2 regions of the Paraburkholderia fungorum genome follow, and region 2 is predicted to be linked to the other one. Evidence: riboswitches for the same ligand, from Rfam matches in the RefSeq annotation. Region 2 holds a riboswitch; the other holds the start of a gene.
The links. A riboswitch is a leader RNA that binds a small molecule or an ion and turns the genes downstream of it on or off. The one in region 2 is predicted to bind glycine.

Region 1 (16,359 bases), on a different contig from region 2:
ATAAATCGGAATCGGAACATGCCGCGAGCCTCGCGGCGCTGAGTCCGTTCGAGTTGAAAGACGAATTGATCAAGGCCGCGGGCGGCGGCGCGGTGGAGCGGGCCGCGAACTTTTCCATGCTCAACGCCGGTCGCGGTAATCCGAACTTCCTCGCCACCATACCGCGCCACGGATTCTGGCAACTCGGCCTGTTTGCGATGCAGGAGGCGGAGCGGTCGTTCGCGTATATGCCTGAGGGCCTTGGCGGCTTCCCCCGGCGCGACGGACTGATCGAGCGCTTCGAACTGTTTTTGCGCGGCAATAAAGGGGTGCCGGGCGTCGACTTTCTCGCGAGCGCTGTGTCCTATGTGCGCGATCAACTCGGTCTTTCGGCCGACGATTTTCTCTACGAGATGTGCGAGGGCATTCTGGCATCGAACTACCCGGTGCCGGACCGGATGTTGAAGTTCTCTGAACTCATCGTCGGGCAGTATCTGCGCCGCGAAATGATCGGCAATCATCCGTTCGTTGGCGAGTTCGACGTGTTCGCGGTCGAAGGGGGCACCGCCGCGATGACGTACATCTTCAACACGATGCGCGAGAACTTCCTGATCAAACCGGGCGACACGATTGCGCTCGGCATGCCGATCTTCACACCGTACATCGAGATACCGCGCCTGAACGACTATCAGTTGAAAGTCGTCGAACTGAATGCGGGCGTCGAGAAAAACTGGCAGTACTCGAACAAGGAACTCGACAAGCTGCGCGATCCTGCGGTGAAAGCGTTCTTCCTGGTCAATCCGAGCAATCCGCCGTCGGTTCGAATCAGCGACGAAAGTCTCGACTACATTGCCAGTATCGTTAAAGAGCGGCCGGACCTGATTCTCCTGACCGACGACGTCTACGGCACGTTCGCCGACGACTTCGTTTCGCTGTTCGCGCTGGCGCCGAAGAACACCATTCTCGTGTACTCGTATTCGAAGTACTTCGGCGCAACGGGCTGGCGGCTCGGCGCAATCGCCACTCATCGCGACAACGTGCTGGACAGGTTGATCGGCGAGTTGCCGAAAGACGCGAAAAAGCAGTTGCATCACCACTATGAATCGATCACGACCGAACCGGACAAGCTCAAGTTCATCGACCGATTGGTGGCAGACAGCCGCACCGTCGCACTGAATCACACAGCGGGTCTGTCGACGCCGCAGCAGGTGCAGATGGTGCTGTTCTCGCTGTTTTCGTTGATGGATACGCCCGACGCGTACAAGCGCGCGCTGAAGAAGCTGATTCGCAACCGCAAGCGTGCGCTCTATGAAGAAATCGGCATTTCGTTCGACGACGATGACGTGAATCAGGTCGATTACTACACGATTCTCGACATGGAATTTCTTGGCGAACGCGCCTATGGCCGCGATTTCGTCGAATGGCTGCTGAAGCACACCGAGCCGGCCGAACTGCTTTTCAGGCTCGCCAGAGAAGCGCGCGTGGTGCTGTTACCGGGACGTGGTTTCGGCACGCCGCATCCGTCCGGGCGGGTGTCGCTCGCCAATCTGAACGAATCGGATTACCGGAAGATCGGCCGCGCGATTCGCTCGCTGCTGTCCGACTATGTCGAACGCTACAACGCGGCGACCGGCAAGAAGCTGGACAAGAACCGGGTCCTGTAGCGTGTGAGGCAGGAGAACCCGTTATGGCCCGCGTGGAAGGCAGGATCGTGCTGGCGGCGATTGCCGTGTTCGTGACGCTGGGAGGACTTGCCTCGTCGATCCGCGGGCTGTTGTACGAACGGCCGAAGCTCGTCGAATTCGGTGTGTTTGCGATGGTAATCGGCATCGCCGGTTTCGTGTTCTTTCTCAGGCCAGGGAAAGAAGGCGGCAAGTGAGCCGGGGATATGTGGCAACCCAGACGTACGCATCGGCTTCGGCGACGTGCGGTTCCGTTGAATCACTCCGTTGCGGCACGACGCGATGCGGCTCGCCGTATCGCCCACAGCGATGGCCGCTCAGTCCGAACACGGATCGAACGAGGCAACCGCAAGACTTGCTCACCCGGGGACGCACCTCGGAAACTCACTGGAGGTGGATCGTGAACAGAAGGAATTTCGTCATTGAGGCAGCGGTGGCCGGCATCGCTGGCGGATTGATGCTCGCCGGTTGCACCACGACGTCGGGCAGCGGCGACAGCGCTCAAACCGATGCGTCGAAGCGTCAGGCGATCGACGCGAGTGTCGACGGCACGCTCAGCCGGCTTTTCTCGACGGTCCAGGGTTCTCACGAACTCGCGGCGAAGGCCCAGGGCATTCTGGTGTTTCCGGATGTGAAGAAGGCGGCCTTCATCGTCGGGGCGGCGTATGGCGAAGGCGCGTTACGTGTGGGCGGCGCGACAGTCGGCTACTACAGCACGGCGGCGGCTTCTTTTGGATTTCAGGCAGGAGCGCAGTCGACGGCCATCATTTTCATGTTCATGACGCGTGACAAGCTCGATTCGTTCCGTAACGCCGCCGGGTGGTCGGTTGGCGGGGACGCCGCCGTGTCGGTCATCAAGGTCGGCGCGAACGGTACGATCGACAGCACGTCGGCATCCTCTCAGGTCGTCGCCCTCGTGCTGACGAATACCGGGCTGATGGCCGACGCGTCGCTCAACGGCACCAAGGTGACGCGGATGAATTTGTGAGTGAGGGCGGTCTTTCGGTCATGCGCTGGTGTTCGACTCCGGGAGGGCGCGCTGCACCGCACGTAAAGTGCGCAGCGCCCGTGTGTTGGTGTCCGTGTGCTGCCACCACGTTCGCACTATCCGCCGAGCGCAATGACCGCCGCAACCAGCGCAATGCCGAGAGCGGCCATCGCCAGTCCTGTGTATAGCGGGGCGCGATAACCCGCGTACCGTCCCAGTGCGAAGCCGAGAATGAACAGCATGCTGATCGCGATCACACGCGATGAGAGCAGTGCCAGCGGCGTGGAGCGCAGCATCAGAAAGGGCAGGACGACGGGGAAGGTGGCGATGACCACCAGCAGGAAGATGCCCAGAGCTTCAAGAAAGTCCCGTGGTTCGAGCGTGCGGCGGCCACTGGGCGGCAGGGTGTGGATCCGGCTGCGCATGACTTCAATCTCTGTTTCGCCGACGATCGCGCGTACATAGTCGGGCAGGGTTGTTTTGATGATATCGCGTGCGGCTTCCTTGTCGGACTGGATGACCTGATAGCCCAGGTTCCGCAGACGCGATCGCTCCGTCGCCGTGCGTAACAGGTACATCACCGCATCCACAAGGCCCCACGCGATGTTGCAGCCCAGCGCCGCAACGGTCGCGACTCGCCCAGGCGTCGCCGACGTGGAGGCGATCGACGCGGAGCCGACGATCGTGACTGCCATGATCAGACCAAACAGTATTTCGGATACCCGATCGATCGGATCAAGCAGAACTTCGCGCTGCATGGTTGCTCCTCATTTTTTGGGGATTGACTGCGCGAGGAATGAGTCGGGCTTCATGGGGCGCGACTCGCTGGACCAGTATTCGCAGGCTAAGGGGGCGGTTACTCCTCTGGCGCGTCGAGACGCCGCGCACTCATCGACCCATCCGCCGATCGTAATTTCGTGAGATGCGCTGCAGCAGGACCGGGTCGCGTGAGTCACTGGCGTCGAAGCGCACCTGCACGCTGCCATCGGCCTGCTGACTGATGCTGGCCATCACGACGCTGCCGTTGCTGTTGCCCACCACCACGCCGCGCGCCGGATCCTGGACCGTGATGGCCAGCCCCTCGTCACGCATGGCCCCGGCCGCAGCGGAAAACGAGCGATCAAAGCTGGCCGGTGTCATGACCACGGTGCCGGCGGGTGCGGCGTAGTCAGCGCAGGCCGACAAAACGAACTGGGCGCTACATGCGACGGCGAGCAGGGCGCGCGTCAAGGTGAAACCTTTACCCAGCCCGGACCGGGATCGAAGGATTGCATGGCCTCTGCCTTCGCTGCACCGTCGGGTCCGAGGTCCCGCTCGTAGACCTGTCCATCGTGACTGACCATGAAGCTCTTGATGCCGGTATCCGCGTAACGAACGGGCCACGCGACGACGGCGAAACCGCCAAACAGCTTGCCGTTCACGACATAGTCGTACGCGCCTCCGGGGGCGTGTGGGCCTTGCGAGGTAAGCAGCTTGAAGTGGTAGCCGTAGTAGCCGGCGTGATCGGCCTGACGCGAGCCCGCGCTGGCGAATGCGACCCCTAACGGGCTTGGCGGATCGTCCGGGCCGGTGGGCCAGTAGAGGCCGTCCCGTTTGCCGGGCGAGCTCGATAACTTCCTGGCATAAGCGAGGACGCCGCTGCCGTCGTGATCCACCTGCGCGTATTCGCGCTGCGCATCGTAGACGGCCAGCATCGTCTGGATGACGGCCAGCTCGTTGCGCCCAATGCGGCGCAGGCGCATTTCCTCGACGCCGGCGCGCGTGTCGAAATGCCAGCCTTGCGCCGATTTCACCAAAGGAATGGGGAGTGTCCAACCATCTTTGCCGACGGCGATGTCGGCATGGTCGTCGTCGACAGTCTGAATCGTGTGCGAGTCCTCCCAGGCGGTCAGGAAGCGGCTGCGAATGTCTGAACCGACTGGCGGAATGAGGTCGCGAAACCGGTCGCCGAGCAAGACCTTCAGGCCTGCTTCGTCGCTACCGGCGACCGCGTTACCAAATGCGGTCATCGCTTCCTGGGGCGATTCGAAGTGCTTCTGCGCGTAGGCCGTACCGGGTGCGCCGACGCAGAGCGTCAGAACAAGCGCGGCCCCGGCGCCGAGCGAGATCAGGCGGGCCGCCAGAGATCGTAGTAATGACTTCATGCTGGTGTCTCCTTAGCGCCTGCCGCGTCCGCCACCGCCGCCCGCCCGCATGCCACCGCCGCCACTCGGACGGCTGAAATTCGACGACTGCGCGCTGGATCGGCCGCGGTTGAAGTCCTGCTGTGAACGGCCACCGCCGCCGACACCCTGGAAGGCTCCGTCGCGGTTGCCGCCTCCGGTACTGGGCCGTGCGGACGCTGCGGCGCGATTGCCGACGCTGGCATTGTTGGCTGCGCCGGCCCGGTTTCCGTTGCCGGCTGCGTTGCCGCCACCGGCCCGGTCAGCTATGCCGGCCTGGTTTGCGCCACCGTTGCGGTTGGCTCCGCCTGCGTTGTTTCGTGTACTCGCGCGGTCGCTGACCCCGGCGTTACCCCGGCCGCCGTTGCGATCGCCTGCGCCGCCATTGTTGCGATCGCCCACGCCACCGTTATCGCGTCCGTTTCCGCGATTGCCTGCGTTACCGCGATCACCCCGATCACCCGCGTCGCCATTTCGACCACGGAAATCACCCCGTGCATCGGAGCCGGAGACGTTTCTCGAATATTTTTCACGAGACGCATTGTCGCGATAGGCAACCCCCTGGCGATGGCTTGCATCATGCTGCCACTTGCCGCCCTGAACCTTGCTGCGATCGAAATTTCGATCGATATTGGCGGCCTTGTTGACGTTGATATTGACGTCTCCGCCGCCCCAGTTGCAGTTGCCGAAGATGGCGCCTGCGGCGGCCAGTCCGACGCCCCATGCGAGGCCCGTGGCGAGCGCGGCCCCGGGGTAATAGGCGGGTGCCGGCGGCCAGTAGTAGGGCGGATAGCTTGGATAGCTCCATGTGCCGTACACGACAGTCGGGTTGTAGGCCGGCACGTAGATGACTTGCGGATTCGCCGGTTCGATCTTCACGATCGTCTGCGTTGCCTGGGCGCCCGCCGGCGCTGGCTCGACGCTGACGTTCTGTTGCTCATTGGACTTCAGGTTGCCCGATTCCTGCGCCCGCGCGCGCAAGCGCTGCACGGCAGCGAGGACATCCTTCTCCTGGGCGAGGAATGCGTCGCCAAGCTTCTGGGTCCAGTCGAGTTTGTCGTTCATCGGTTCGAGCACCTGCGGAAATGCGACCAGTGATTTCACACTGACATCCCACGACTGGTCCTGTACCGCTTTCACCGCCTCATCGCCCTTGAGTTTCGGATTGGCCTTGACCCAGCGCGCGGCGTGCACGATCTCCAGCGGATAAGTCGAGGCCATCAGTACCTGCGACAGCACGGAGTCAGGATAAAGGGCGATCGGTGCAACCAGTGCTTCGATTTCCTCGGGTTTAAATGTGGGTTTCGCCGCCTGGTCCTGGGCGACTGCATCGATCGAACCCATCATCGGTATCGCGGCGAGCGCCAGGCAGAGCGCTCGCACCAGTCTCTTGGTCCACCGATACATGGCTGGTTCTCCCAACTGAACACACTGTCAGACGGTATGCGGATTTTTGTAGGCGGGTTTGTCAGAGACTGGTGACCGCATTTGTCCAGACTCATACTCGAGGCAACACGATCAGAAAGCGATGACGCGTTGCAGGGCAGCAAGCGAAATGGGGCAGTAAACGAAGCAAACTGTCGCCCTCGGCAGGAGCCGGTTTTCAGTTCATTCGCTAATGAACGCCGTCGCGATGCAGAGTCGAACTCTGGCTTACTGGTCTCACTGCTTTTTTTATTATTGGACCTCGATTCACCTGGTCACAATGAGCCTTTGGTCGTATAGCAGTCGGCCAATTTCCGCCATTCAGCATTGACGACACGAAGTCACTCAAGTGACTGCAATCCTTCCGATAACTGTCGTCGACGCTGAGGCTCTTCCTCCAGCAAGTCGGACCGTTGATGTTCACGCAGAACTGACCCACTTAAGGGTGTAAATTTGGAGTGAACCCATGAAAGAATGATGACTCAGTGCGCATCGCGAGGTGACGACCATCGCCTCGACATTGAAGGGTGTACTCACGCCAATCCTGGAAACGCGATCGATCAATCTTGAGAATACCGGTTGGCGATCCGGTGATTTCAATGCGCAGACATGAGCACCGCGCACGCATTGCGATACACGAAATACTTGCGGTAAAAAATTTGACCCGGTATTGTCGAACCGTTCAGTCATGCAGTGCGGGAGAGATCGTCAGAGGCCGTGACGACGCCGACGGAGCAACCGCCCCGGAAACTCTCAGGCAAAAGGACCGCACCGCGAGAACATCTGGAGAGCGGCGCTATGCGCGCCCACCGAAGGGGATTCCCGGCTTCCACGGCTCGCATGCCGTCGAAAAAACGCTGGGAAGAAACTCTCAGGTACATGGACAGATGGGGCATCAGCGCCGGTTTCGATATGAAATCGACACCGGTGATGCTCAACTACTCTGGACCATGTCATGTCACGAATCGCCATCATCGGCGCCGGCATTACCGGCGTCACCACGGCTCACGCCCTCGCGCAACTCGGCCACCACGTCACCGTATTCGAACGCCATCGCTATGCGGCGATGGAGACTTCGTTCGCGAATGGCGGTCAGTTGTCTGCGAGTAATGCGGAAGTCTGGAACAGTGCCGCCACCGTCATGAAAGGGCTGCGCTGGATGCTTACGCGCGACGCGCCGCTATTGCTCAACCCCACGCCCACATGGCACAAGTATTCGTGGATGGGCGAGTTCCTGCGGCAGATTCCGCATTACCGCGCCAACACGGTCGAAACCGTACGGCTCGCGATCGCCGCACGAGAGCATCTGTTTTCGATCGCCGAAAAAGAAGGCATCGACTTCGATCTGGAGCGGCGCGGCATTCTGCATATCTACAAGACGCAAAAGGAATTCGACGCCGCCAGCAAGGTCAACGAAATGCTGCGCGAAGGTGGACTCGACCGCAGCGCGGTGAGCGCAAGTGAACTGCAACGAATCGAACCTACGCTGCATGGCGACTTCTTCGGTGGCTTCTTTACCCCGTCTGATTCGACCGGTGATATTCACAAATTCACGCGCGGCCTTGCTGAAGCATGCGCGCGGAAGGGCGTCGAATTTCACTACGACGCGGAGATCACGTCGATCGAGCCAGCCGCTGACAGACGCTTCTCGCTAATGGTCAATCTCGAAGGCGAGTCACAGTGCTTCACGTTCGAACGGATCGTGGTGTGCGCGGGTGTGAGGAGCCGCGAGTTTGCGTCGATGCTGGGCGACCACGTGAATATCTACCCGGTGAAGGGCTACTCGATCACCGTCTGTCTCGACGACGAGACGAGTCAGCAGCGCGCGCCATGGGTGAGTCTGCTCGACGATAGCGCGAAGATCGTCACGAGCCGGCTCGGTGCGGATCGTTTTCGGGTGGCCGGTACGGCTGAAATCAACGGCTTTAACCGCGACATTCGTTCGGACCGGATTGCTCCGCTGGTGGACTGGACGCGTCGGCATTTTCCCGAGGTGTCGACTTCGCGCGTCATTCCGTGGGCAGGTCTGCGGCCGATGATGCCGAGCATGTTGCCCAAGGTGGGACGAGGCAAACGGCCTGGCGTGTTCTATAACACCGGGCACGGGCATCTGGGGTGGACCTTGTCAGCCGCCACGGCACAGGTCGTCGCAAGCGCGGTATAGAGGGTCGCGCCGCTGAGTCGTGTGGCCGGCTACGTTGTCGGTCGGCGTGGCGCCACCATCGGGCGGCGTTACCGCCGGTGATGCGATGATCGCCGCTCGCTGTCGATTGGGCGATACCGCGCGTGCTGCGGTATCGCCTCGTGGCATATGTCCTGTGCATCGTGCGAGATGGCCTCATCCGCGCGCCAACGTTCTTGTCGGCCGCTCTGCAAATGACGGCAATCTCGTGACTAGCGAGCGCTAACCCGGTTGTCGTCGTACGGAATGCCAGCCGGCAAGCGGCCCGCGTCGCGGCCATCGAGCTTGGCGCGCAGGCGCCGGATGAAATCCTCGGCGGTCGCGGTCAGCAGTTCCTCGCTGGAGTAGGCGAGGTACATGCCGACCTTCGGCGTCGGCTCGGTCAGCCGCAGTAGTTTGAGCATGCCCTCGTTTGCACGCTGCGATAGCAGCGGCGTCGCCAGCGACGTAAAGACCGCGACCGCCTGCATCTGCATCGACAGTTCGAGGTATAGGTTCATCGAGGAACACCGCGTTATCCGCTCCGGCGGCGGCATACCGTACTCGCCGAATAGCGTTGCTACGAAGCTCGATTCATCGGTCGGGGAATCGAGCAAAAGCCACGGGAGCGCGTGAATCTGCTCGATCGATAAAGACTCGCTACCCAGGTATGAAGCCCCAATCGTCAATTGCACGTCGAGCTCGTACAGCCTGGTCCATTCGAACGCCGCGTTTTTAGGTTCGCCATATTGCGTGAAAATCGCTACATCGATCGTGCCGTTTCGCAGTCCGTCCGAGATGTTTGCGCCACGCCATTCGATCACTTCGAGTTTGACGTCCGGGCGCGCGGTCGTGAGTTCGAGCAGGGAGTCGGCGAGCGCACGGGTAGAGGCAGGAGGGGTGATCGCGAGCGTCAGGCGGCCACCGAGTTCCCCACGCGCTGTCTGCGCATCTTCCGCGATGCGACCGATTTCCCGCTGGACGACGAGCGCGCGTTTCAGCACCTGGTGGGCGAATGGCGTCAACGTGGCGCCATTCGCCGATCGGGTGAGCAATTGCATGCCCAGTTCGACTTCCAGCTCGCGGATGGAGCGGCTGATTGCCGGTTGCGTCAGGAACAGGCGCCGGGCGGCTTCATGAAGACTGCCGGCCTCGGCGACCGCACGCAGCGAATCGAGTTGTCTCAACTTCACAAGCGCCCTCTATTCTCATTGCCAAGGGCATAGCTTAGCGGGACAAAATACGACCGTGCAGAGCAACAGGTGTCAGTTCGCCGTCACCGTCTTGCCTCCGAACAGAATGGTGGGCGGCGTGCCGTCTTCCGCCCATGGATTCACGACGATGAGGCGCTTGCCGTCGAGATCGATGCCCAGCCCTGTCAGCGAATCGCGTTCGATTAGCTGCGTGCGGATCGAGCACACCGCAATATCGATGCCGCCGGTGCGCAGCCACACGGACAATCCCATCGGAATTCGGCCTCCCCATGCTCCGCCGGTGTGATCATGCACCACGCCCATGACCTCCACGTCGAGATCGAGCGGGTCCGCCGACGTGGGCCCGCATTTGCCGCCGAGCCTGATACTCCGCCGATAAATTGAGGGAGGTTTGACAGCCGGACAAAATCAGGCGGCACGTCCGGGAATCGGCGGTTGCACCTCTGCCGGGATCGGGCACACATACGGCTCTTCGGCCAGACGCTCCATCAGCTCAGTGCGCGCGGCCGCGAGCAGCAGAGGGTTCGTGTATAGCTCGAGTGCGGTGGCGGCCATCGTTTTCGCGGCCAGCGTCATCCCCTTGTGCGCCAGTGCACTTTTGCCTTGCGAGACCCACTGCCACGAATGCGGTGACGTCCCAAAAGCGAAGCACGCCGTCATGCACTGCACGGTCGGCGTGACCCAGCTCACATCGCCGACATCCGTCGAACCATGCATTTTCGACGGCCGGTCGTTGTAAAGCTCATCGACACCGTCGAACAACGCTTTTGGCTGGCGCCACGCCGAGGCCAGCATCCGGCCGGCCATCTCGATCTCCTCCGGGCGTGTCGTACGATGCATCGACTCGGCGAACTGCAACTCCTCGCTGTCATACTGCGGCGCACCGAACTGCTTGAGTTTCGCCTGCATCAATTCGTTCAGCGTGGTGTTGCGCAACAGATTGGAACACGCCGAGTGAACCTCGATCTCCAGTTCGCAATCGGTCATCAGCGCCGCACCGCGCGCGATATTGCAGATTCGCTCGTACAGTTCGCTCGCGTCGCGATTGCGCGGAGCGCGGATCATGTACAGCGCCGCCGCATTCGGCTGCACGACGTTCGGCGCAATCCCCCCGGCGTCGGTGATGGCGTAATGCACGCGCGCGTCCGGGATCATGTGTTCGCGCAGAAAGTTGGTGCCGATGTTCATCAGTTCGAGCGCGTCGAGCGCGCTGCGGCCAAGATGCGGCGACGCGCCTGCATGTGCCGCCACGCCCTTGAAGCGAAAGTACGCCTGTTTAACCGCGAGGCTCTCCAGGTTCATGATCGTGTTCGCGACGCCGGGGTGCCAGGTGATCGCGGCCGACACATCGTCGAACAGACCTGCGCGGGTCATGAAGGTTTTACCCCAGCCGCCTTCTTCGGCGGGACAACCGTAGAAGCGCACCGTACCTTCGATTCCATTGCGTTCCAGCGCATTCTTGACCGCGACTGCCGCGAGATGAGCGCTGGTGCCGAGCAGATGGTGGCCGCAACCGTGGCCGTTGCCATTCGAGATCTCGGTCGACGGACAGCAGTTAAGTGCGAGGCTCTCCTGACTCAGCCCGGACAGGGCATCGAACTCGCCGAGGATGCCGATCACCGGGCCACCGGAGCCGGCTTCCGCGACGAACGCCGTCGGAATACCGGCCACACCCTCGCGTACCGTAAATCCCGCGGCTTTCAGAAAGGCGATGTGCGCAGCGGTGGATTTCTGTTCGGTGTAGCCCAACTCCGCGTACTGCCAGATTTCGTCCGATAGCCGGATGTATTTGTCTTTGCTGCTTTCGATAAAGTCTTGAACCAGTTCGATCGACACGGATGTCTCCTCAGTGAAGGAAAAAATGGTGACGCGACGGAGCCGCGCACCCGCTCAGAATTGGTGATTGATACCCAGCGTGACGCTCGAAATGGTGCGTCCTGCCGCAGGCGTCGGCGAGCCGCTGTCGTAGTTGTAGGTGACGCTGGAATTCGGGCCGTTGCGCATGAGACCGACCCGTGCATACACCGAGGTTCGTTTCGACAGGAAGTGATCGATGCCGAGGGTCGTGCCGTACGCGTAATCCTGCGATTTCGTCGTGTCGCGATACGCAACCGAAGCCCGTAGCAAATTACCCCGCCACCACTTTTGCAGGCCCAGCAGATAGGTACTGGCGATCGCGCTATCCGCGGCCTGCGGTACGTACCGGATGTAGGCGCCCTGGGCGATGAATGGGCCGACGTCGTAGAGCAGCGAAGCGAGATAGGTGTCGGTGCGTTTGCCCGGGGCGATAGTCGCGTCGCCGATACAACTGCCGGAGATCGACGGGTCGCACCAGCTTTGCCCGACAGCGACCGACAGTACCGCGCGTTTGTCGACGTAGGAAACCATCGCTGAACGTTGACTGACGGCGGGACCTATCGATTGATCGCCTTTGAGCGAGTAGCTCAGGTCGAAGCCGAATGGACCGAATCGCGGCGAGATATAGCGCACCGTGTTGGGCAGACGTCCCAGCGCGCTGCTGTTTGCACCAAGCCCCAGATCCGACGTGCCGAGAAAGTACGTGTAGACCGATTCGTGCGCGACGCCGAGGAACGGGTCTGCACCAAGCGCGGCAGCGCCGCCGGACGTATATTGACGGCCGAGCGTCAGTTGCCCGTACATGCGGTTCTGGATCCCGATGTAGGAGGCGCGGTTGAAAAGAGATGTCGAGTCCTGAACCGCGCCGGTGTTACCCAGAAAGCCATTTTCGAGCCGGAAGAACACGGTCCACTGGTTACCCAGATACTCCTGGCCGTACAAGCCGAATTTCGATGTCAACGCGCCGCCCGATTGCACTCGCGTGATGCTGTAGGGACCGTCCTTCGTGTAGTTGACACCCATATCCACGGTGCCGTATAGCGTCACGAAGGTGCGCTCCGAAGCCACTCCCAGGGTTTGCGGCCCCAGGCCCGATCCCCAGTACTGGAAGATCGACTGCATTTGCGAGGTGGTCGCATAGGCGGCAGCCGCTGCATCGGGCGGCGCGCCCGGCGACACTTCCGCGAAAGCTCCGGCATAAGCCAGCGTGCCTACCGAGGCGACGAGCGCACTCAACGTCTTTCTCATTGCAGATCTCCACTTGCGTGTTTTGATAAATGCGCTGGTGAACGGGCGAGCCGCTCCCTCGCGTCTCTTTCGAGCGCGAAATCGATTCAGTCAGAGTGATGAATAGCGGGGAGGCAGCCGGCGGACTGGTTGTGGGCCGGCTGGCCTGTTTTATGAGGCGCGTTTGCGCGGTTCAGGCAGGCTGGACATTGCGCAGACCGTGACGATCCCACAGGCGACCATGTAGAGCGCCAGCGACATCGGATTGCCGGTCTTAGCGAGAAGCCAGGTCACGATGAACTGGGCGGATCCGCCAAACAGCGCAACGCCGATGCTGTAGATCACAGACAGTCCGCTCGCCCGCACGCTGGCCGGAAACATTTCCATCAGCAACAGCAACATGGGTGCGCTGCCGAAGCTGCTCACGGCGGTGACCAGCGCGATCATGACGAGGGCCAGCGGCACACTGGGATACATGTTCATTGCCCAGATCACGGGATAGATGAGCAGCGTCGTCAGTGCAACGGACGCAATCGCGAGAGGTTTGCGCGATACGGTTCGATCGGCGATCAACCCCGAAACAAGGCACATGACCGTCATTGTCGCGCCCGACACGCATCCTGCCATCAGCGAGAGCGAGGTGGGAAGGTGCAACACGCGCACCAGGTAGGTCGGCATGAAGAACACGACGAGGTACATGCCAACCGTTCCCGCGACGATAGACAGCACGCCACGCACGATCTTGCTGCCGTGCTCGGAGAACACCGTCGCTAACGGATGAGCCTCCGCGGCTTCCCCGTCCAGTGTTTCGTCGAGATGAGCGCGGATATAAAGACCCACGGGCGCGATCAGCAATCCGAGCAGAAACGGCAGTCGCCAGCCCCAGGATTCGAGTGCCGCTTGCGACAGGCTTGCATACAGCACGGCGCCGCTCAGCGCGCCCAGCAGGGCGGCGAACCCCTGGCTCGCCCCTTGCCAGCCGATCCGGAAACCGCGGCTGCCGAAACTTCCGGACTCCATCAACATCGAGGTCGATGCGCCGATTTCTCCGCCGAGCGAAAAGCCCTGCAAAACGCGGCCGAACACGATGGCGAGGGTGCCCAGAGTTCCGGCCGTGGCGTAGGTCGGCGCAAAGGCGATGCAGAGCGTGCCGCACACCATCAGCGAGATCGTCAGCGTCATCGCTGCCTTGCGGCCGCGCCGGTCGGCGAAACTGCCGATCACCATCGCGCCGAGCGGCCGCATCACGAAGCCGATGCCGAACGTGCCAACCGCCAGCAGCAGGGAGCCATAGGCGCTACTGACGGGGAAGAACAGCTTGCCGATCAGCATCGCGAAGAAGCTGTAGACCGTAAAGTCGTACATTTCGAGCGCATTGCCAATCGAGCATGCCGCGATGGTGCGGAACTGGGAATTTGACCGGCTACGGTGAACGCCAATGGACGTGTCGGCGGATTGCAGGGTGACATTGCTCATCGAAATTCCGGGGGAGGGCGACGGTTTGATGGCAAGCACAGCAGCGATTCATAACGCAGGGAACCGGCATCGGCTTGAGTTGAAGCCAGTATTTCCGGGACAAAAAGCCGACGCTATTCACTTATTTTTGGGGTGATAAATTTTTGTATGCAGTCCGGCCATGCCACGCTCCGTTGCAGATCCAATCCCTGGCTCAGGACGTTTCAGCAACCGCTATGGCATGCGCCGCTGGACTTGGGTTAATTCTCGCCCGGCGTCGTGACGGCCTACCAGACCAGGCACGTCCCGACGGGAGCAGGCACATCAGGCTGGGGGCGGGGCAGTTGAGGTAGTGTAAAGTCCGCAGACCAGCCCCATTTGATAATCAGAACGCCGCGGTATCGGCCGATACCGCGGGTGGCGCATTGTTAGCCTCAGGGATTCTGGCTAACAATCTTTTGGCCGCTTGAATAGAGGAGTTTCAGGCAGTGGATTTCTTCAGATGGTCTCTGATCTATACCCAATAAGTCCTGGATAGTATTCAAGCGGAACAGGATGGCCGACCACGTAGCCGAAGTCGCGACACGCCTCCGTCCGGCAATATGTTGAACCGCACATGAGTGACCGGCTCGACCAGTTCGGGCGTGAACGCGTGCAAACGATCCATGTCGAGCTTTTTCTCGCTCATCAAAACAGGCCAGAACATCGATTGAGTAACAAGCGATTCGTCAGTGCTTGATTTGACGATTGCACCCTGCAGCGAACAGCGATCAGCGTAGTTGCCCTTAAAATGCGCGGTATCAACTTCAACTGTGTGAATCTCGCCAGGAACCGCCAGTTCGATGATGCACCAGTCAGCACCAGGCTCCCGGCGACGGCGCGTTTCCCAACCTTCGCCGATATTCGCCGCACGGGTTGGCAGCAGGAGGTTTGATGCATAACCGTAGTGCTCGTTATTAGCCGTGACGACCCGAGCGCCGTTCATCGCAGACGCGAGATCGACATCTGAATCGCGTGACACATCTCGACGCGGACGTCCATAGACACGCAGACGCGCGACCCCGCCGTCCGGATAAATATTGAGCCGGATATGGGTATATACGTCGCTTTCTTCAATCGCATGAAAGTGATGAGCATTTCCATTGAGCGCAACGGCGGGCAGTACTTCCACCCACCTGGTCTGCGGCCCGGGTATGTCGTCATCCGATTGACACGCCTCGATTGACGCTGCCGGCGGGAAATTGCCGGTGAAGTGACTCGTGTCGATATCCACGCCGAACAATTGACCCGCCACCCCCAGCTTGACTACGCAAAAATCATGGCCCGTCACCCGTTTGCGACGTGATTCCCAGCCGTCCATCCATTTACCGTTTTCGTCATACTTCCCGGCAATAAACACGGCGGGTTCCGGGTCCAGCATCCGTGACATAGGCGCAAAGAAATCGTCGCTGCTCAGCACCGTCCGGGCACCGAGTCGAGGATCGGCGAGATTGATCGCCGTCCGCGAAAATGCGGGTGCATTCGACGTGAGATTGGAATTAGCCATGGTTTGAAACTCGATATAAGTATTCTTGAGAGGCAAAAAATCAGGCGGCCGGAACCCAGGATTGTGTGCCTCGCAATTCAGACTCGACTTTATCGAGTACGGCGATTTCCACTGATTTCGGTGTGTTATCGCCTTGTCCCTGAATCTTGACGATGTCCTGCGGACAGGCCGAGAACGCAACGAAGCAATCCATTTCAGCGCGCAACGTGATGAACTCGCCGGGCTTCGTAACAGTGGGTAGCGTATGCAGCGTGATGCCGTCGGGCTGCACCCGAATATTCATGAAGATATTGAACGATGCAAGGTTCTGTCTCGGCGGCGTGACGCCAAGTTCGAACATCCCTTCGAACATGTTGTCGCAGCAATTGCGGTGATAGCCGCGCACGCCAAGCAGTTCATAACGTTTGCGATCGCATGCCGCCATGAACGTGTCGTGCACGCCGGGTGTCGTATCTTCAACGACGGTCAGGATCGGATGGCGCTGATTAGTGACGAAGCTATCACCGATGACCGGATTGAGTCGCTGATTCCAGACGCGCGTCGCTTCCATGCACATATATTCGTTCAGGTCATACGCATTCCAGGCCCAGCAATCGACTACCTGGGTGCCGAACGAGTTGATTACGCTGACTGCCTGGCCAGCACGCAGTCGAACTGCTTTGC
Region 2 (16,359 bases):
TCTGCACGTCGCCGGGAATTGGGCGCGGCTTGCGCCATTCGAGGTACGCGCGATGCGCGTCGGTGGCTGAGCCAGCCCACGCAAGTTGTTCCGATGACGGCTTCAGCGCCGCGAGCAATGCCGCGATCTCGGGCATGCCGGACACGATCGGCAGATCCGCCGAGTAGACCCGTCCCAACTCGTCCGCGCCCTGATGCACGTGCACCAGCGTCTGCTTCGTTTTCGGCACGTCGAGCAGCGTGTAGCCGTTGGTCGTCGCCTCGCCCATGCGCGGGCCGAGCACGATCAGCAAATCGGCATCGTGGATACGTTGCGCAAGCGCGGGATTGATGCCGAGACCGACATCGCCCGCATAGTTCGGATGCTCGTTGTCGAGTGTGTCCTGAAAGCGGAATGCGAGGCCGACGGGCAACTGCCAGTTCTCGGCGAAGCGTTGAAAATCCGCGCACGCGGTGGGCGTCCAGCCGCTGCCGCCCGCGATCACCATCGGCCGCTGCGCGCCTTCGAGCAATTCGCGCAGCCTGTCGATTTGCGCACCCGATGGCGACGCCGCGACGCGTTGATAAGCCGGCGCACCGGCGACGATATCGCACACGTCGCTCAACACGTCTTCCGGCAACGACAGCACGACGGGGCCGGGTCGACCGGACGTCGCTGTGTGAAAGGCATGGCTCAGATATTCGGGAATGCGCTTCGGATCGTCGATCTGCGCGACCCACTTCGCCATCTGACCGAACATGCGCCGATAGTCGATTTCCTGGAACGCCTCGCGGTCGAGATGTTCGCGCGCGCATTGGCCGATCAGCAGAATCATCGGCGTGGAATCCTGAAACGCGGTGTGCACGCCGATCGATGCATGCGTGGCACCCGGTCCGCGCGTGACGATCGCGACGCCCGGACGGCCCGTCAGTTTGCCGACCGCTTCGGCCATGTTCGCGGCGGCTGCTTCGTGCCGGCAAACGATCGTCTGGATGCGTTCGGTTTCGTCGTGCAGCGAATCGAGCACGGCGAGAAAGCTTTCGCCCGGAACACAGAAAACCCGTTCGACGCCGTGCGTGAGCAAGGCATCGACAACGAGACGCGCGCCCGTGGTTTGGGCGGCGTTGGAATCAGAAACGGGAGCATTCGGCAGCGACATTGCGAAGAAACCTCCTGGCAGTGCGAGAGAGCGATGTGAGATGCCGCATCGGACGTAGGTGAAGCTGTCGGGCGATGGGCGCTCCGACAGCTTACGCCGAGGGTGCAGGTGCTGTCACGGCGTCGCAGATGAACGGCCAACGCGAATGCGTCAGCGCATAAAAAACGCGGACCGGTCAGGTCCGCGTTTTCATTCATCAAGCAGCAGCGCTGCATGAAACAGGCGCCGTTAACACTCGACGATATTCACCGCCAAGCCGCCACGCGACGTTTCCTTGTACTTCGTCTTCATATCCGCGCCGGTTTCGCGCATGGTCTTGATCACCGAATCGAGCGACACGTAGTGGCTGCCGTCGCCGCGCAACGCCATCCGCGCTGCATTCACGGCCTTCACTGACGCCATCGCATTACGCTCGATACACGGAATCTGTACCATTCCGCCGACCGGATCGCAGGTCAGCCCCAAGTTGTGTTCCATGCCGATTTCAGCCGCGTTCTCGACCTGTCGCGGCGTACCGCCCATGACCGCAGCCAGCGCACCCGCCGCCATCGAACACGCGACGCCCACCTCGCCCTGGCAGCCCACTTCCGCGCCGGAAATCGACGCGTTCAGCTTGTACAGAATGCCGATGGCCGCCGCCGTCATCAGAAAATCGATCACGCCCTGCTGGTTCGAGCCAGGCATGAAGCGCGTGTAGTAATGCAGCACAGCCGGGATGATGCCGGCCGCGCCGTTGGTCGGCGCGGTCACGACACGACCGCCCGCCGCGTTTTCCTCGTTGACGGCGATCGCGTACAGATTGATCCAGTCGACCATCGACAGCGGATCGCGCAACGCCAGTTCAGGATTGCCCGACAGCGCGCGATACAACTGCGGCGCACGGCGCTTCACCTGAAACGGTCCCGGCAAATTGCCATCCGCAGCCGGGTTGTTGATGCCGCAACCGCGCGACACGCACGACTGCATCACGTCCCAGATTTTCAGCAGGCCGCTGCGCGTGTCTTCTTCGCTGTTCCAGACGCGCTCGTTTTCCCACATTAATTGAGCAATGCTTTTTTCGCTCGATTCGCACAGCGCGAGCAACTCGTTGCCGGTACGAAACGGGTAGGGGAGTTGATCGACGGCGCTCAGTACCTTTGTGTTCGGCGCGCCGGCCGTCACCACGAAACCGCCGCCCACCGACAGATACGTCGCCTCACGCAAGGTCTCGCCTTGCGCGTCGAACGCGCGCAGCTTCAGGCCGTTCGGATGTTCGGGCAACGCCTGCCGGTAAAACGAAATGTGCTCTTTCTGCACGAACGGCACGTCGTGCGTGCCGAGCAACGCGAGCTTGCGCGTCACTCGCACGGCTTCGAGTCGTTGCGTGATGGTGTCGGGATCGACCGTATCGGGCGCGTCGCCGAGCAGGCCGAGCATCACGCCGCGATCCGTGCCGTGGCCCTTGCCCGTTGCACCGAGCGAGCCGTACAGATCGACCTTCACCGAAGCCGTTGCAGCCAGCAGAGCGTCGCGTTCAAGCCCTTGCACGAACATCAGCGCAGCGCGCATCGGCCCAACCGTATGCGAACTGGACGGACCAATGCCGATTTTGAAGAGATCGAACACGCTGACTGCCATTGACTGCTCCCTGCTGAAAAGTAATAGGTTTAGCGCGCCGGCAACGGCAAACACACGGCGAGCCAGGCAGGCGGCGTGGGTGCGAGTTGCAGCGCGACTGGCGTAAAGCGTCCATCGAGACGCGCGGCCAGGTGAAACAGTTCCGTCGCGTTCTTCGGATCCCATTGACCCGAATAGCCAGGCAAGCCGGCCTCGCGACGTTTTGCATCGAACGGAACGCTCGAATGCACGAATTCTTCGTGAGTCTGCTTGCCGGTCGCGAACGGCGTGAGCCAGTTGAGCGCGGCCAGCAACGTGGCGCCGTTCGCGCCTTTCTCCTGCAGCCAGTTGCGGTTGTGACGGCGCGCGGCGAGCGCTGCCGTGACGAGCGGCTGCAGATCGTAGGTGACGTAATGCAGCGCGTCGCGTTCGCTGAAGTCGATGGTCGAGCCGTCCGCGTTGATGTTGTCGCCGATATGCTCGACGAACAGACGCTGCGCCGCGTTGATCATCTTGCGGTTATCGAGCGTGAACGCGGCCATTGCGATCAGCTTGATACGGTGACTCTGCCAGTTGTTGCGGAACGTGCCTTTCAGCGGACGCGGCTGCGCGTCGATCTGCGCGATGTAGCCGTTCGCGAGCTTCGTCAGGAACGCCATCGACGCGTTGCGCGTTTTCACGGGCAACGCGCTCGCGGTCATGTCGTACGCGAGAATCAGCCCCTCGAAACGGGTTTCGTCGATCGGATTGAAGCTCGGTTGATAGGTGGTGACCCATGCATACAGCAGACGGTCGACGAGCTTCAGATAGCGGTCGTCGCTGGTCGCGCGCCATGCAAGCGCGGCGTCGCGCAGCAGATCGAGATCCTGCTCCGCCTCGACGCTCTGGTCGTAGATGCCCTCGTGCGGCAGCGTGCCTTCCGTGTGCAGCTTTGCCTGCGCGTGCGGCTGCTCGTTCAGATGCGCCTGCACGTTGCTCACCAGCAATTTCACGCCGGGATCGGCGTTCGTGCGTTCACTGGTTTGCAACGCGGGCGCTGCGCAGAAATTCATTGCGGCTTGCGCCTGCTGTAGCGGCAGCAGCGCGGCTGCGCCAGCCATCAGCAATGTGCAGGTCGGCCACCACGTTCGGGCGCGCGCTGCGTGCGCCCGGCTTTGCATCAATCGCACCTTTCGCGCCATGCGAAACTCCTAATTTGGCTGATTCGGTGTGTGATGTTAGCCGTTTGCGCCCATCAGCGACAGGATCGCGGGCGCCGCCGCGCATTGTCCTTTTTCAACCGCTTTCACGGCAGCGGACGATGCGCGGCGGTGCTTGTGCTTACTCGTAGTCGGACATCGGCACGCACGAGCAGAACAGATTGCGGTCGCCGTACACGTTGTCCGCGCGGCCAACCGGCGGCCAGTACTTTTTCGCGATCAGCGTCTTCAGCGGATACGCGGCGGTTTCGCGCGCATACGCATGCTTCCAGTCGTCGGCGATCACGACCGCTGCCGTGTGCGGCGCGTGCTTCAGCGGATTGTCCTCGCGGTCCGAGCGGCCTTCTTCGACCGCGCGAATCTCGTCGCGAATCGCGATCATCGCTTCGATGAAGCGGTCGAGTTCTTCCTTCGATTCCGATTCGGTCGGCTCGACCATCAGCGTGCCCGGCACCGGGAAGCTCATCGTCGGCGCGTGGAAGCCGTAGTCGGCGAGGCGCTTGGCGACGTCGTCCACGCTGATGCCGCTGGTTTCCTTGATCGGACGCAGATCGAGAATGCACTCGTGCGCGACCAGGCCGCCGGGGCCCGAATACAGCACCGGGTAATGCGGCGCGAGTTTGTTCGCGACGTAGTTCGCGTTGAGGATCGCGGTCTCGGTTGCGGCGGTCAGGTTCTTCGCGCCCATCATCGCGATGTACATCCACGAGATCGGCAGAATCGACGCCGAGCCGTACGGTGCGCCCGACACTGCGCCGATACCGTTCGGCGCGCGTTCGTAGCCCGACGAAATCTGGTTCGGCAGGAATTGCGCGAGGTGCGCGCCGACTGCGACCGGACCGACGCCCGGTCCGCCGCCGCCGTGCGGAATGCAGAAGGTCTTGTGCAGATTCAAATGCGACACGTCGCCGCCGAACTGGCCCGGCGCGCACAGACCGACCATCGCGTTCATGTTCGCGCCGTCGACGTAAACCTGGCCGCCGTGCGCGTGCACGATCTCGCAGATTTCACGCACGTTCGCCTCGAACACGCCGTGCGTGGACGGGTACGTAATCATGATCGCCGCCAGTTTGTCGGCGTGCTGTTCGGCTTTCTTCTTCAGGTCTTCGATATCGACGTTGCCTTGCGCGTCGCACGCGACGACCACGACCTGCATGCCGGCCATTTGCGCCGATGCCGGGTTCGTGCCGTGCGCCGAAGCGGGAATCAGGCAGACGTTGCGATGACCTTCACCGCGCGACGCGTGATACGCGTGGATGATCAGCAGACCGGCGTACTCGCCTTGCGAGCCCGCATTCGGTTGCAGCGACACGGCCGCATAGCCGGTTGCCGCGACCAGCATCTCTTCGAGCTGGTCGATCATCTCGCGGTAGCCGACGGTCTGCTCAGCCGGTGCGAACGGGTGGATCTGGCCGAATTCGGGCCACGTGACCGGCAACATTTCCGACGTCGCATTCAGCTTCATCGTGCACGAGCCGAGCGGGATCATCGAGCGGTCGAGCGCGAGGTCCTTGTCCGACAGGCTGCGCAGATAGCGCAGCATTTCCGTTTCAGAATGATGACGGTTGAACACATGGTGCGTGAGGTACGCACTGGTGCGTTCGAGCGCGGCCGGCACCGAAGCCGTGTTCGATGCCGCGAGCTTTGCGTCGAGTGCGTCGACTTGCGGCACGTCGCTCGAGAAAGCTGCCTGCGCGAACACGGCGAGCAGATCGGCGAGATCGCGGCGCGACGTGGTTTCATCGACCGACAGGCCCACTTGCGTCGCGCTCACGCGGCGCAGATTGATGCGCTTCGCGGTGGCCGCGTCGAGCAACGCCTGGGTGCGCGCGCCGGTGTCGAACGTGAGGGTGTCGAAGAAGGTATCGTTGACCAGCGTGTAGCCGAGTTGCTTCGCGCCTTCTGCGAGCAGCGCGGCGATGCGGTTCACGCGCAGCGCGATGGTCTTCAGACCGTGCGGGCCGTGATAAACCGCGTACATGCTCGCCATGATCGCGAGCAGCGCCTGCGCGGTACACACGTTCGAGGTCGCCTTTTCGCGGCGGATATGCTGTTCGCGCGTTTGCAGCGCGAGACGCAGTGCGGGGTTGCCTTGTGCATCGACCGTCACGCCGACCAGACGGCCCGGCATCTGACGCTTGAATTCGTCGCGCACGGCGAGGTAAGCCGCATGCGGGCCGCCGAAACCGACCGGCACGCCAAAGCGCTGCGTATTGCCGACGGCCACGTCCGCGCCCCATTCGCCCGGCGGCGTGAGGACGGTCAGCGCGAGCAGATCCGCCGCGACGACCACGTGGCCGCCTGCTGCGTGGATCGCTTCGGTCAGCGCGCGGTAGTCGCGCACGTCGCCGTTCACGCCCGGGTATTGCAACAGCACGCCGAACGCATTCGCGTTCGCAGCTTCCGCTGCGGGACCCACTTTCACTTCGATGCCGACCGGCGTCGCGCGCGTTTTCACCACTTCGATGGTTTGCGGCAGCACGTCGTCGGCGATAAAGAACACGTTCGACTTCGACTTGCCGACGCGTTGCAGCAGCGTCATCGCTTCAGCCGCAGCGGTGGCTTCGTCGAGCAGCGACGCGTTCGAGATGGCGAGACCCGTCAGATCGACGACCATCTGCTGGAAATTCAGCAGCGCTTCCAGACGGCCTTGCGAGATTTCCGGCTGATACGGCGTGTACGCGGTGTACCACGCCGGATTTTCCAGCACGTTGCGCAGAATCACCGTCGGGGTGTGCGCGTTGTAATAGCCCTGCCCGATGTACGAGCGGAACACCTGGTTCTTGTCCGCGAGTTCGCGCAGTGCGGCGAGCGCTTCGGCTTCGCTTCTGGGTTGCGCGAAGGGACCGAGCGGCAGCGTTTCGGTGCGGCGGATCGTCTTCGGAATCACGGCGTCGATCAGCGCGGCGCGGGATGCGAAGCCGAGGGCTTCGAGCATCGCTTGCTGATCGGCCGAATCCGGGCCGATATGCCGTTCGGCGAAGGCGTCGTGCACTTCGAGCGCGGCGAGCGAGAGAGGAGTGCGGTTCATCAGACGATCCGGGTGTTCGAGCTTCATGGGTGTTCCTGGCGGTGCGGCTGCCTTCCTGTTGCAGCGTTTCAGGAAGAACCCGCCGCACCTGACGGGTTAAACGTAAAGGTAAATCAGGCGCCGATCGACTTCGAGTACGCGTCGGCGTCGATCAGACGGTCATGCGTCGCGCCGTCGGCCGGCTTGATCTTGAAGAGCCAGCTTTCGTACGGCGTGCTGTTGACCGAATCGGGCGTGTCGGCCACGGCCGTGTTCGCTTCGATGATCTCGCCCGAAACCGGCGCGTAGATATCGGAAGCGGCCTTCACCGATTCGATGACGGCGACGGTGTCGCCGGCGGTCACGGTCTTGCCCAGTTCCTGGACTTCGAAGAAGACGATATCGCCGAGCGCTTCCTGCGCGTGGTCGGTAATGCCGACCGTCAGCGTGCCGTCCGCTTCGGTGCGGACCCACTCGTGCGATTCGGTGTATTTCAGATCGGCCGGGATGCTCATCGGATGCTCCTATGCGGTGATTCGGTAGTGACTTAAATGGGGAAGGTCCCAAGCCTGGCGATTTGACCCGCCAGGCTCCTCATCTGCGAGGCAAAAAATTTCTGAGGGACGCACGCGCGGGCTGCTTAAACCGCCAGCACCTTGCCGTTGCGCACGAATGGCAGTTTTACCACGCTTGCGGGTACGGCCTTATCGCGAATCTGAACGTGAACGGTGTCGCCCACTTGCACGCCTTTGGGCACGCGCGCGAAGGCGATCGATTCCTGCATCGTCGGCGAAAACGTGCCGCTGGTGATTTCGCCTTCGCCGTGCGGCGTGACGACTTTCTGATGAGCACGCAGCACGCCCGCCGCCTTGCCGTTTTCCTTCAGCAGGATCAGGCCGACGAACGCAGCCTGCGAACCGTTCGCTTCCAGCTTCGCCTTGCCGACGAAGTCGCGCGGCGAGGCCAGGTCGACGGTCCATGCGAGACCGGCGTCGAGCGGCGACACGTTGTCGTCCATGTCCTGGCCGTAGAGGTTCATGCCGGCTTCGAGGCGCAGCGTGTCGCGCGCACCGAGACCGGCGGGGCGCACGCCTTGGGCCTGCAATGCCTGCCAGAGCGCTTCGACGTGATCCGCCGGGACGATGATTTCGAAGCCGTCTTCGCCGGTGTAGCCGGTGCGCGCGACGGTCAGTTCGCCGAACGGCGTTTCTTCGATTCGGGCGGCGTTGAACGGTTTGAGCGCTTCGGTGGCGGCGCGAGCGGCCGGCACGGTTTGCCAGACTTTCTCACGCGCATTCGGGCCTTGCACGGCGACGATCGCGTAATCGCGACGCGGCGTGATGGTCAGGCCGAAGCCGCCTTCGGCGTTGAGCTGGCCGAACCAGGCGATGTCTTTATCGGCAGTGCCCGCGTTCACGACGACACGGAAGTGATCTTCGCCGAAGTAATAGACGATCAGATCGTCGACCACGCCGCCATTCGGGTTCAGCAGACAGGAGTAAAGCGCGCGGCCCGGCGTTTGCAGTTTGCCGACGTTGTTGGCGAGCGCGTATTCGAAGAACGCACGCACGCGCTCGCCGATGAAGTCGACGACACACATGTGCGAGACGTCGAACATGCCGGCGTCGGTGCGCACGGCGCGATGTTCGTCGATCTGCGAGCCGTAGTTGACGGGCATGTCCCAGCCGCCGAAATCGACCATGCGGGCGTTGAGCGCACGATGGGTGGCGTTGAGCGGGGTGTGTTTGAGTTCGGTCATGGGGCCTCGGGCATCTCGCGAAACAAAAAAGGCCATGCGGCGCTACGCCTCGCGGCCGAATGCCTGCGAGCGTGGTTCTGCATGACCCCTCTGTCCTCGATACCTGAGAGATTGCGCCGCCGTGACGACGTTGCCAGGAACGTTGATTCGTCACGGTGAGACGCGCGCCCCTTCGGTGGGCAGCTTGCCTGAATCTGTTCGCTGTTTGGACGATACAGATGGCTACTGCCGCTCTCCAGAGTGCGAAAAACCGGATGCCTCGGTGCTGCATTGAAGCGGGTTTTTCGACGCGGTCGGTCCTTTTGCCTGAGAGTTTGCGGGTATGCCCCTTCGGCGGCGCGGCCTGCGAAATCCAGCGGCCAGCGCTCTCTCCCGACGCGTGCGGCGAATGTACGCGACGGCCGGAGGCTTGTCAATTGAAGGCCCGCAGGCCGTGTGGGAGTAAGCGCAGCGGTTTTTACACGCCAAAAAAAGCGCGGGACGTGATGCCCGCGCTGGCGTTGCAGAGGTTATGGAAACGCCCGCGTGTTTACTCGCCGATCGCGTGCGCCGCGTTATCCAGTTCCTGATTCAGCACACGTTGCTCTTCGGACGAAAGACCGCCGCCGTGTTGCGCGGCCATGTCGTGCGCTTCCTGGCGGATCACTTCCAGACGATGGTGCAACGCGCCGCCTTGCGGGGGCGGGTAATAGCCCTGATTCACGTGGTTATCGATCCGGCGACCGAGGTTGTCGATCCGGCCGTCCACCTGATGCAGGCGCTGATCCGCGATCTGCTGCGGGTTGGGACGCGGTGCCGGTGCCGGTTGCTGCACGACGCAGGCGGCAAGTGACGTCAGTAAAGCGCACGCGGCAATCGCGCGGATAGTTCGAGGCATGGTTTCTCCGGAAATCTTTGTCTTTGATGGTGCTACGTGGGTAGCAACGGATGGTGGCGGATTTGCGCTGACGGCGCAGGCGGGATGTTTTGTAACGTTGTGTACCTGTCATGTAGCTGTTCTTTTGTCAGGTAAAACGCGCCCGCGCGGCACTTGCGGCGCGGGCTGTTTTTGGTACACAGCCCGCTGCGCCGCGCAGGAAAACGATGTCAGCGAATTCGCTCGAACGGCAGGCGGACGCCTTCTTCGGAACTACGCGCGGCCAACTCGATGATGGTCATCACGTCGACGGCATCCTGAGCGGTGACCGGGAACGCGACGCCATTTTGAATGGCGTCGGCCAGCGCGATATAGAAGCCCGTGTAGTCGCCATTGCGCGTCGGCACTTCGCGTTCCACTTCCTGATCGCCTTCGAGCACGCGCAGCACGCCCGCCGTGTTGCCGGCGCCGAAGCCTTCATCGCCGGGACGCAGGCCGGCTTTCAACTGGTCTTCCTGCGTGTCGAGCCCGTATTTCACATAGCTCCCCCGCGTGCCGTGGATCGTAAAGCGCGGCGCGACCAGCGCGGTCAGCGCGCTCGCGTGCAGTACCACTTCGAACTCGCCATAACCAAGCTGAATGTGTACGTAGTCCGGCGCGCTAGCGTTGTCGCGATGCGTGCGCACCGTCGCCGATACGGTTTGCGGAGCGCCGAACAGGGCCAGCGCCTGGTCGATCAGATGCGGCCCGAGGTCGAACAGCAAGCCGCCGCCACGCGACGCCTCTTCGCGCCAACGCTGACGCACTTCCGGCCGGAACCGGTCGAAATGCGATTCGTATTGCGTGATGCGCCCCAGTTCCACGCGCGCAAGCAGATCGCGGACGGTCAGGAAATCGCCGTCCCAGCGCCGGTTGTGAAAGGGCACGAACAATTTGCTGCGAGCGAGCGCGATGTTCGCGAGCGTGTGGGCTTCGGCCGCAGTTAGCGTCACCGGTTTGTCGACCACCACGTGCTTGCCGGCTTCGAGCGTGCGGCGCGCGAGGTCGAAGTGGGTGTCGTTGGGCGTGGCGATCACGACGCAGTCGATATCGTCGAGCGCGAGCAGCGCGTCGAGATCGGCGACGATTTTTGCGTGCGGATAACCGGCCAGCGCGCGCTCGGGCTGACCGGTCGCGATGGCGGCGACGCTCGCGCGTCCGCAATGTGCGATCACCGGCGCATGAAAGGTCGCGCCAGCAAAACCGTAACCCATCAATCCAATCTTCAGCGATGCGGACATGCGTGTCTTCCTGCAGAAACGGCGCGCCGTTTTGCCACCGCGGCGACGGCGCGCAACACCGTAATTGTGGCATGTCCTGACGGGCGAGCGGCAGGCGCGTGGCAGGTGATTGGCGTGTGGTGCGGTTGCGCGTGGCGGTCGGCGGCGGGGTTTCTGTCGTGGGCGTTCGCGGTCAGGGCGCTTAATGCGCGTCGCCATTCGACGGAAAGAGGTGTCATTTTTCACGGCGATTCGTTTCGAAAGACCGCCTTTGCCGGACTTCGAAGATGCAGCTAACCGCACCTATTAGAGGGCACTTGTTGTCAGCGTGCGGGCCTGGCATCCGTGTTAACATCGCTCCTCTCGCGCGATTCGCGGCGGGTCAGATCACCTTCGCACGCTTGCGGAGCACCCGATCCGGCCGGCGGCGCGCAGCATGCCCCCGGGCCTTCGGCCGGTGCTTTTTCTCACCGGCGCGCCCACAAACCGCAGTTTCAACCGCATCACCATCCAGACGATGTCCGCAGGCCTGAACCCCGCTCAAAATGAAGCGGTCCGTTATCTCGACGGTCCGTGTCTCGTGCTCGCCGGCGCAGGCAGCGGCAAGACGCGCGTGATCACGCAGAAAATCGCGCACCTGATCGAAGCCAAAGGCTTCGAGCCGCGCCACATCGCCGCCGTCACGTTCACGAACAAGGCCGCGCTGGAAATGCGCGAGCGCGTGGGCAAGCTGCTCGAAGGCAAGACGCTCACCACGCCCGGCAAGGAAGGCCGCAAGGTGCCCGTCAATCAGTTGACGGTGTGTACGTTCCACTCGCTTGGCGTGCAGATTCTTCGGCAGGAGGCGGAACACGTCGGCTTGAAGCCGCAGTTCTCGATCATGGATTCCGACGACTGCTTCGGCATGATCCAGGAGCAGGTCGGGTCCACGGACAAGGGTTTTATCCGCAAGATCCAGTCGATCATCTCGCTGTGGAAGAACGGCATGATCATGCCGGAGCAGGCGATCGCGATTGCCGCGACCGAGGACGAGCATCAGGCCGCGATCGTCTACCGCAATTACGTGGCGACGCTGCACGCGTATCAGGCGGTCGATTTCGACGATCTGATCCGCTTGCCCGCCGAACTCTTCGAGAAGAATGAGCAGGTGCGCGACCGCTGGCAGAACAAGCTGCGTTATCTGCTGATCGACGAGTATCAGGACACCAACGCGTGCCAGTACGAACTCGTGAAGCTGCTGGCCGGCAAGCGTGCGGCGTTCACGGCGGTGGGCGATGACGATCAGGCCATTTACGGCTGGCGCGGCGCCACGCTCGAAAATCTCGGCCAGCTGAGCAAGGATTTTCCGAAGCTGCATCTGATCAAGCTCGAACAGAATTACCGCTCGACGGTGCGCATTCTGACCGCGGCGAATAACGTGATCGCGAACAACCCGAAGCTGTTCGAGAAGAAGCTGTGGTCCGAACACGGCATGGGCGACACGATCACCGTCACCGGTTGTAACGACGAAGAGCACGAAGCGGAGTCGGTCGTGTTCCGTTTGTCGGCGCACAAGTTCGAGCGGCGCGCGAATTTCCGCGACTACGCGATCCTGTATCGCGGCAATTTCCAGGCGCGTATTTTCGAGCAGGTGCTGCGTCGCGAGCGGATTCCGTATGTGCTGTCCGGCGGCCAGTCGTTCTTCGACAAAGCCGAAATCAAGGATATCTGTGCGTATCTGCGTCTGATCGCCAACGCGAACGACGACCCCGCGTTCATCCGAGCGATCACCACGCCGCGCCGTGGCGTCGGCAATACGACGCTCGAGGCGCTCGGCTCGTTCGCGGGTCAGGCGAAGGTGTCGCTGTTCGAAGCGGTCTACATGGGCGGGATCGAAGCGCGCCTGTCGCCTCGTCAGATCGAGCCGATGCGCGTGTTCTGCGACTTCATGCAGCGCCTCACCGATCGCGCGGAGAAGGACGCAGCGGGCCCGCTGCTCGACGAACTGATGGACGCGATCCACTACGAAGCGTATCTGTACGACGCGTTCGACGAACGCCAGGCGCAGTCCAAGTGGCAGAACGTGCTGGAGTTCATGGAGTGGCTCAAACGTAAAGGCACCAAGGCCGAGCCTGCCGATGCAGCTAACAGCGAAGCCACCGGCTACGACACCGCCGACGGTCTCGGCGATACCGGCAAGAACCTGCTCGGTCTGATTCAAACCGTCGCGCTGATGTCGATGCTGGAAGGCCGTGAGGAAGATCCCGATGCGGTGCGTCTGTCGACCGTGCATGCGTCGAAGGGTCTGGAATATCCGCACGTGTTTCTGGTGGGCGTCGAGGAGGGCATCATGCCGCACCGCGGCGGTCCCGATGACGAGCCGATCGACGACGCGCGTATCGAGGAAGAACGCCGTTTGATGTACGTCGCGATTACGCGGGCGCAGCGCAGCCTGCATCTGAACTGGTGCAAGAAACGCAAGCGCGCGCGGGAGACGGTGGTGTGCGAGCCGTCGCGGTTTATCCCCGAGATGCTGCTGGACGATGCACCGCCGCCGACGCCCGAAGAAGCGCCGATGTCACCGAAAGACCGGTTGGCCAGTTTGAAGGCGCTGTTGCAGAAGCCTTGAGCGGGCGGATGGGGGATGGAGCCTGCGAGTCGATGGTGGTGTTTTTGTGCCCGCGCCCAGGCTGGTGCTTGCTTGGTTTGCCTCGCGGCTCGTACTCCCGGCGGTTTTCCATCGCGCCAGCGCGCTGAACAATCAATGCGCATAAAAAATCCCTGCTCGCGTTTCGCGCAAAGCAGGGATTTTTTATGTCTACTGCAAGTGAAAGCCGTAACGCGGCGATCAGTGCCGCGCCTTACTTCACAGCGCTAACCATGTAGTCGACCGCCGCTTTCACGTCGGCGTCGGAGGCATTCGAGCCGCCCTTCGCCGGCATCGCGCCCTTGCCGTGCAGCGCGTAGTTATAGACCGTGTCCATCGGCTCTTTCAGACGCGGCGCCCAGGCGTCCTTATCGCCGAATTTCGGTGCGTTCAGCACGCCCGCCGCGTGACACGCCTGACAAACCTGCTGATACAACGCCTTGCCGGCTTGCGACGCGTCCGCGCTTTGCGTGCCGCCCGCCGCCGGTGCGGCTGCCTGGGGCACGCTTGCCATCGCCGCCATCGCTGCGGCGGCCTGGGCCGCGCCGGCATCCGATGCGCCTGCCGGTGCAGCAGCGGGCGCGCCGGACGCGGCCGCCGCGCCCGCTGCTGGCTGCGCCGGTTCGGGGAAGCTGGCGCCGGAGTTGTTCGCCATATAAACCACGGCGCGGGCGATTTCGAAATCGCTGTAGTCGTCCGGGCTGGTGCCGCCGCGCGGAGGCATCGCGCCCTTGCCGGAGAGCGCCGTATGCCACAGCGTGTCGAAGCCCTGCGAGATACGCGGCGCCCAGTCGGCGGTATTGGTGAATTTCGGCGCGCCCGCCGCTCCCGACGCGTGACACGCCGAGCAAACCGCCTTGTAAACCTCTTCGCCGCTCTTGTACACGCGCGGCGCATTGGCGTCGCGAATATCGACCTGAGCCAGCGGCTTGATGCGGGACGTGACCTGGTCTTCGGAGAGAGAGTCGGTGCCGGCGCCCGTGCGGGTCGAATTATCGACGTAGACGGCCAGCAGAACGATGATGACGATTGGCACAGCAAACCCGGCGATGATCGCGGCGATGAGCTGTCCTGGTGTTTTGATTGGGGCTCCGTGGGGTGCTTCGCTCATGCTTGTCTCGTCTCCGTGGGTATGTGAGCGGTACAGCGTGACGGCAACTTCTTGTTTTTGATCAGCCACGGACGATTATAGACGCAAGATTTCAGCGGCGGCGAGGCGCGCGGCGGGCTGTTCAGCAGGCGTTTACCCGAAGCGCGAAGCGCGGTTGACGGGCGCGAGATCGTGTCATATGGGCCGTCAGGTGGACGGTCGGGCCGAAACCGGGTATTCTTGCGGTCTTGCTTTGGCGTCGCATCCGTTCCGGTTGCCGCGCTTTTGCGTGAAGCGCCCGTAGCTCAATGGATAGAGTACTGCCCTCCGAAGGCAGGGGTTGCTGGTTCGATCCCAGCCGGGCGCACCAGAATAATGAAATGATGGTGGGTAATTCAAACCCACATAGATCAGGCCCTGCGGCGAAAGCCAAGGGCCTTTTTCATTTTTGGCCTTGCGAGAAATCTGGCTGGGCTGGAATCCCGATGGACGGAAGTTCGCCGCATCGATAAATGCTGCTGGCGACCGCACTCCTCATTTCGCTCGACGCATCAGATTCTCTGCTTCGACGTGCGAGGCTTACGCACATCATCGTGTCGTGTGAGTCGCCCTTCAGGCCTGTTCGCAGAACTTCAGCCACGCGAAGTCTTCACGGATAGCGGCACGCTGCCCACATCAAGCTCCCATCAAGTCTTACTCATTTCCGGCTTTCAATATTCAACTGAAAGATCTTTGAAATTAACATTCCTGATTTTCTTCTTCACCGATGAACGACCGCTGTGTAGGGACTATTTATTGAAGTGACTTTCCTGGTTTATTTGACCGGTTCACAGAAATGATCGGTAAATTTAGCTGCGAATGACGCTGCTGATCGGCTCAAAGCCGCCATGCGAGAAAGTCCATAGTAGATCCTCGGGTACAATGCAGCTAGCCAAATTACGTGGGCGCTCACTGACTCCTGGACGGACCGTCCAGCATCCGACCACACAGTTTTTTGATCTCGCATACTCCACAACTTTTGCTATCGCATGAACTCGATTACAACAGAACAGGATCGTGTGTCCTCCTCGCTTGCAATCGCGGGTGAGGAGCGCCCGGACGAGCCAAATACTGCAACAACTGCGGACTCCTCAAAGACAGATCAGCACATTTGGGGCAAAGACGAGCACCGTCTAATGCTGCGCGACATGATTCTGGAAGAGCGGCGCAGAATCAAAGCGATCGAAAGCCGGTATCGCGCAATCGCAGACGCGGCGGCAGCCGAAGTGGCCACCATGCGCGAAACATCTGCACAGTCCATTGCAGGGTCGCGCCGTTCGTGGCCCCGCTTCCTGCATCCGTTGACCAAGCACCTGAAGCGGATCATGCCTACCGTCAAGTTAGACGGAGCGCCACTGCCGCCGGTGACTCCTCCGGAGGCAGGTCGTGCGATTGAAATTGATTATAGTGCCAAGGTTCCGTTTCAGTTTCCGACGTTGAAACAATTGAAAACGGAGCGTGTCGCTGCGATTATCCATTTGTTTTATCCGGAACTTGCACCAGAGTTTCGTGTTTATTTGAATAGCATTCCCGTCGGTGTAGATATATTCATATCGACCTGCGATTCATTCTCTGCCGAATTAATCCAGAATGCTTTTAAGGGCTGGACAAAAGGCGTCGTCGAAGTTCGCGTGGTCCCCAACCGCGGCCGCGATATCGCGCCAAAATTGCTCGCATTCAAGAATGTATTCGAGAGCTATGAGTTCGTTCTGTGTCTGCATGGCAAGCGGTCCCATCACGCAAGCGCTTTGGCCCAGTGGCGTCACTTCATTCTCGAAAGCCTGTCC

Region 1: linked by a shared signal. The riboswitch ahead of BLS41_RS23305 (D-amino acid dehydrogenase) and the one ahead of gcvT (glycine cleavage system aminomethyltransferase GcvT) in region 2 are both predicted to bind glycine.

The regions. Positions count from the first base shown of each region.
Region 1 is NZ_FNKP01000002.1:1,648,714-1,665,072, reverse strand. Features, by position in the region: gene BLS41_RS23340 (bifunctional aspartate transaminase/aspartate 4-decarboxylase) at 1-1,643, shown strand, start outside; gene BLS41_RS23335 (DUF2964 family protein) at 1,667-1,858, shown strand; gene BLS41_RS23330 (BPSL1445 family SYLF domain-containing lipoprotein) at 2,062-2,649, shown strand; gene BLS41_RS23325 (hypothetical protein) at 2,766-3,407, opposite strand; gene BLS41_RS23320 (hypothetical protein) at 3,538-3,879, opposite strand; gene BLS41_RS23315 (DUF2950 domain-containing protein) at 3,876-4,793, opposite strand; gene BLS41_RS23310 (DUF3300 domain-containing protein) at 4,806-6,218, opposite strand; glycine riboswitch at 6,923-7,015, shown strand; gene BLS41_RS23305 (D-amino acid dehydrogenase) at 7,192-8,400, shown strand; gene BLS41_RS23300 (LysR family transcriptional regulator) at 8,631-9,590, opposite strand; gene BLS41_RS23295 (MlrC C-terminal domain-containing protein) at 9,663-9,977, opposite strand; gene BLS41_RS23290 (M20 family metallopeptidase) at 10,020-11,447, opposite strand; gene BLS41_RS23285 (porin) at 11,502-12,716, opposite strand; gene BLS41_RS23280 (MFS transporter) at 12,867-14,171, opposite strand; gene alc (allantoicase) at 14,692-15,696, opposite strand; gene BLS41_RS23270 (DUF1989 domain-containing protein) at 15,737-16,359, opposite strand, start outside.
Region 2 is NZ_FNKP01000001.1:192,979-209,337, reverse strand. Features, by position in the region: gene BLS41_RS00975 (thiamine pyrophosphate-binding protein) at 1-1,138, opposite strand, end outside; gene BLS41_RS00970 (L-serine ammonia-lyase) at 1,367-2,755, opposite strand; gene BLS41_RS00965 (alginate lyase family protein) at 2,785-3,915, opposite strand; gene gcvP (aminomethyl-transferring glycine dehydrogenase) at 4,055-6,991, opposite strand; gene gcvH (glycine cleavage system protein GcvH) at 7,078-7,458, opposite strand; gene gcvT (glycine cleavage system aminomethyltransferase GcvT) at 7,584-8,702, opposite strand; glycine riboswitch at 8,783-8,951, opposite strand; glycine riboswitch at 8,987-9,087, opposite strand; gene BLS41_RS00945 (hypothetical protein) at 9,232-9,579, opposite strand; gene BLS41_RS00940 (oxidoreductase) at 9,789-10,838, opposite strand; gene BLS41_RS00935 (UvrD-helicase domain-containing protein) at 11,335-13,425, shown strand; gene BLS41_RS00930 (c-type cytochrome) at 13,658-14,554, opposite strand; tRNA gene BLS41_RS00925 (tRNA-Arg) at 14,828-14,903, shown strand; gene BLS41_RS39925 (rhamnan synthesis F family protein) at 15,562-16,359, shown strand, end outside.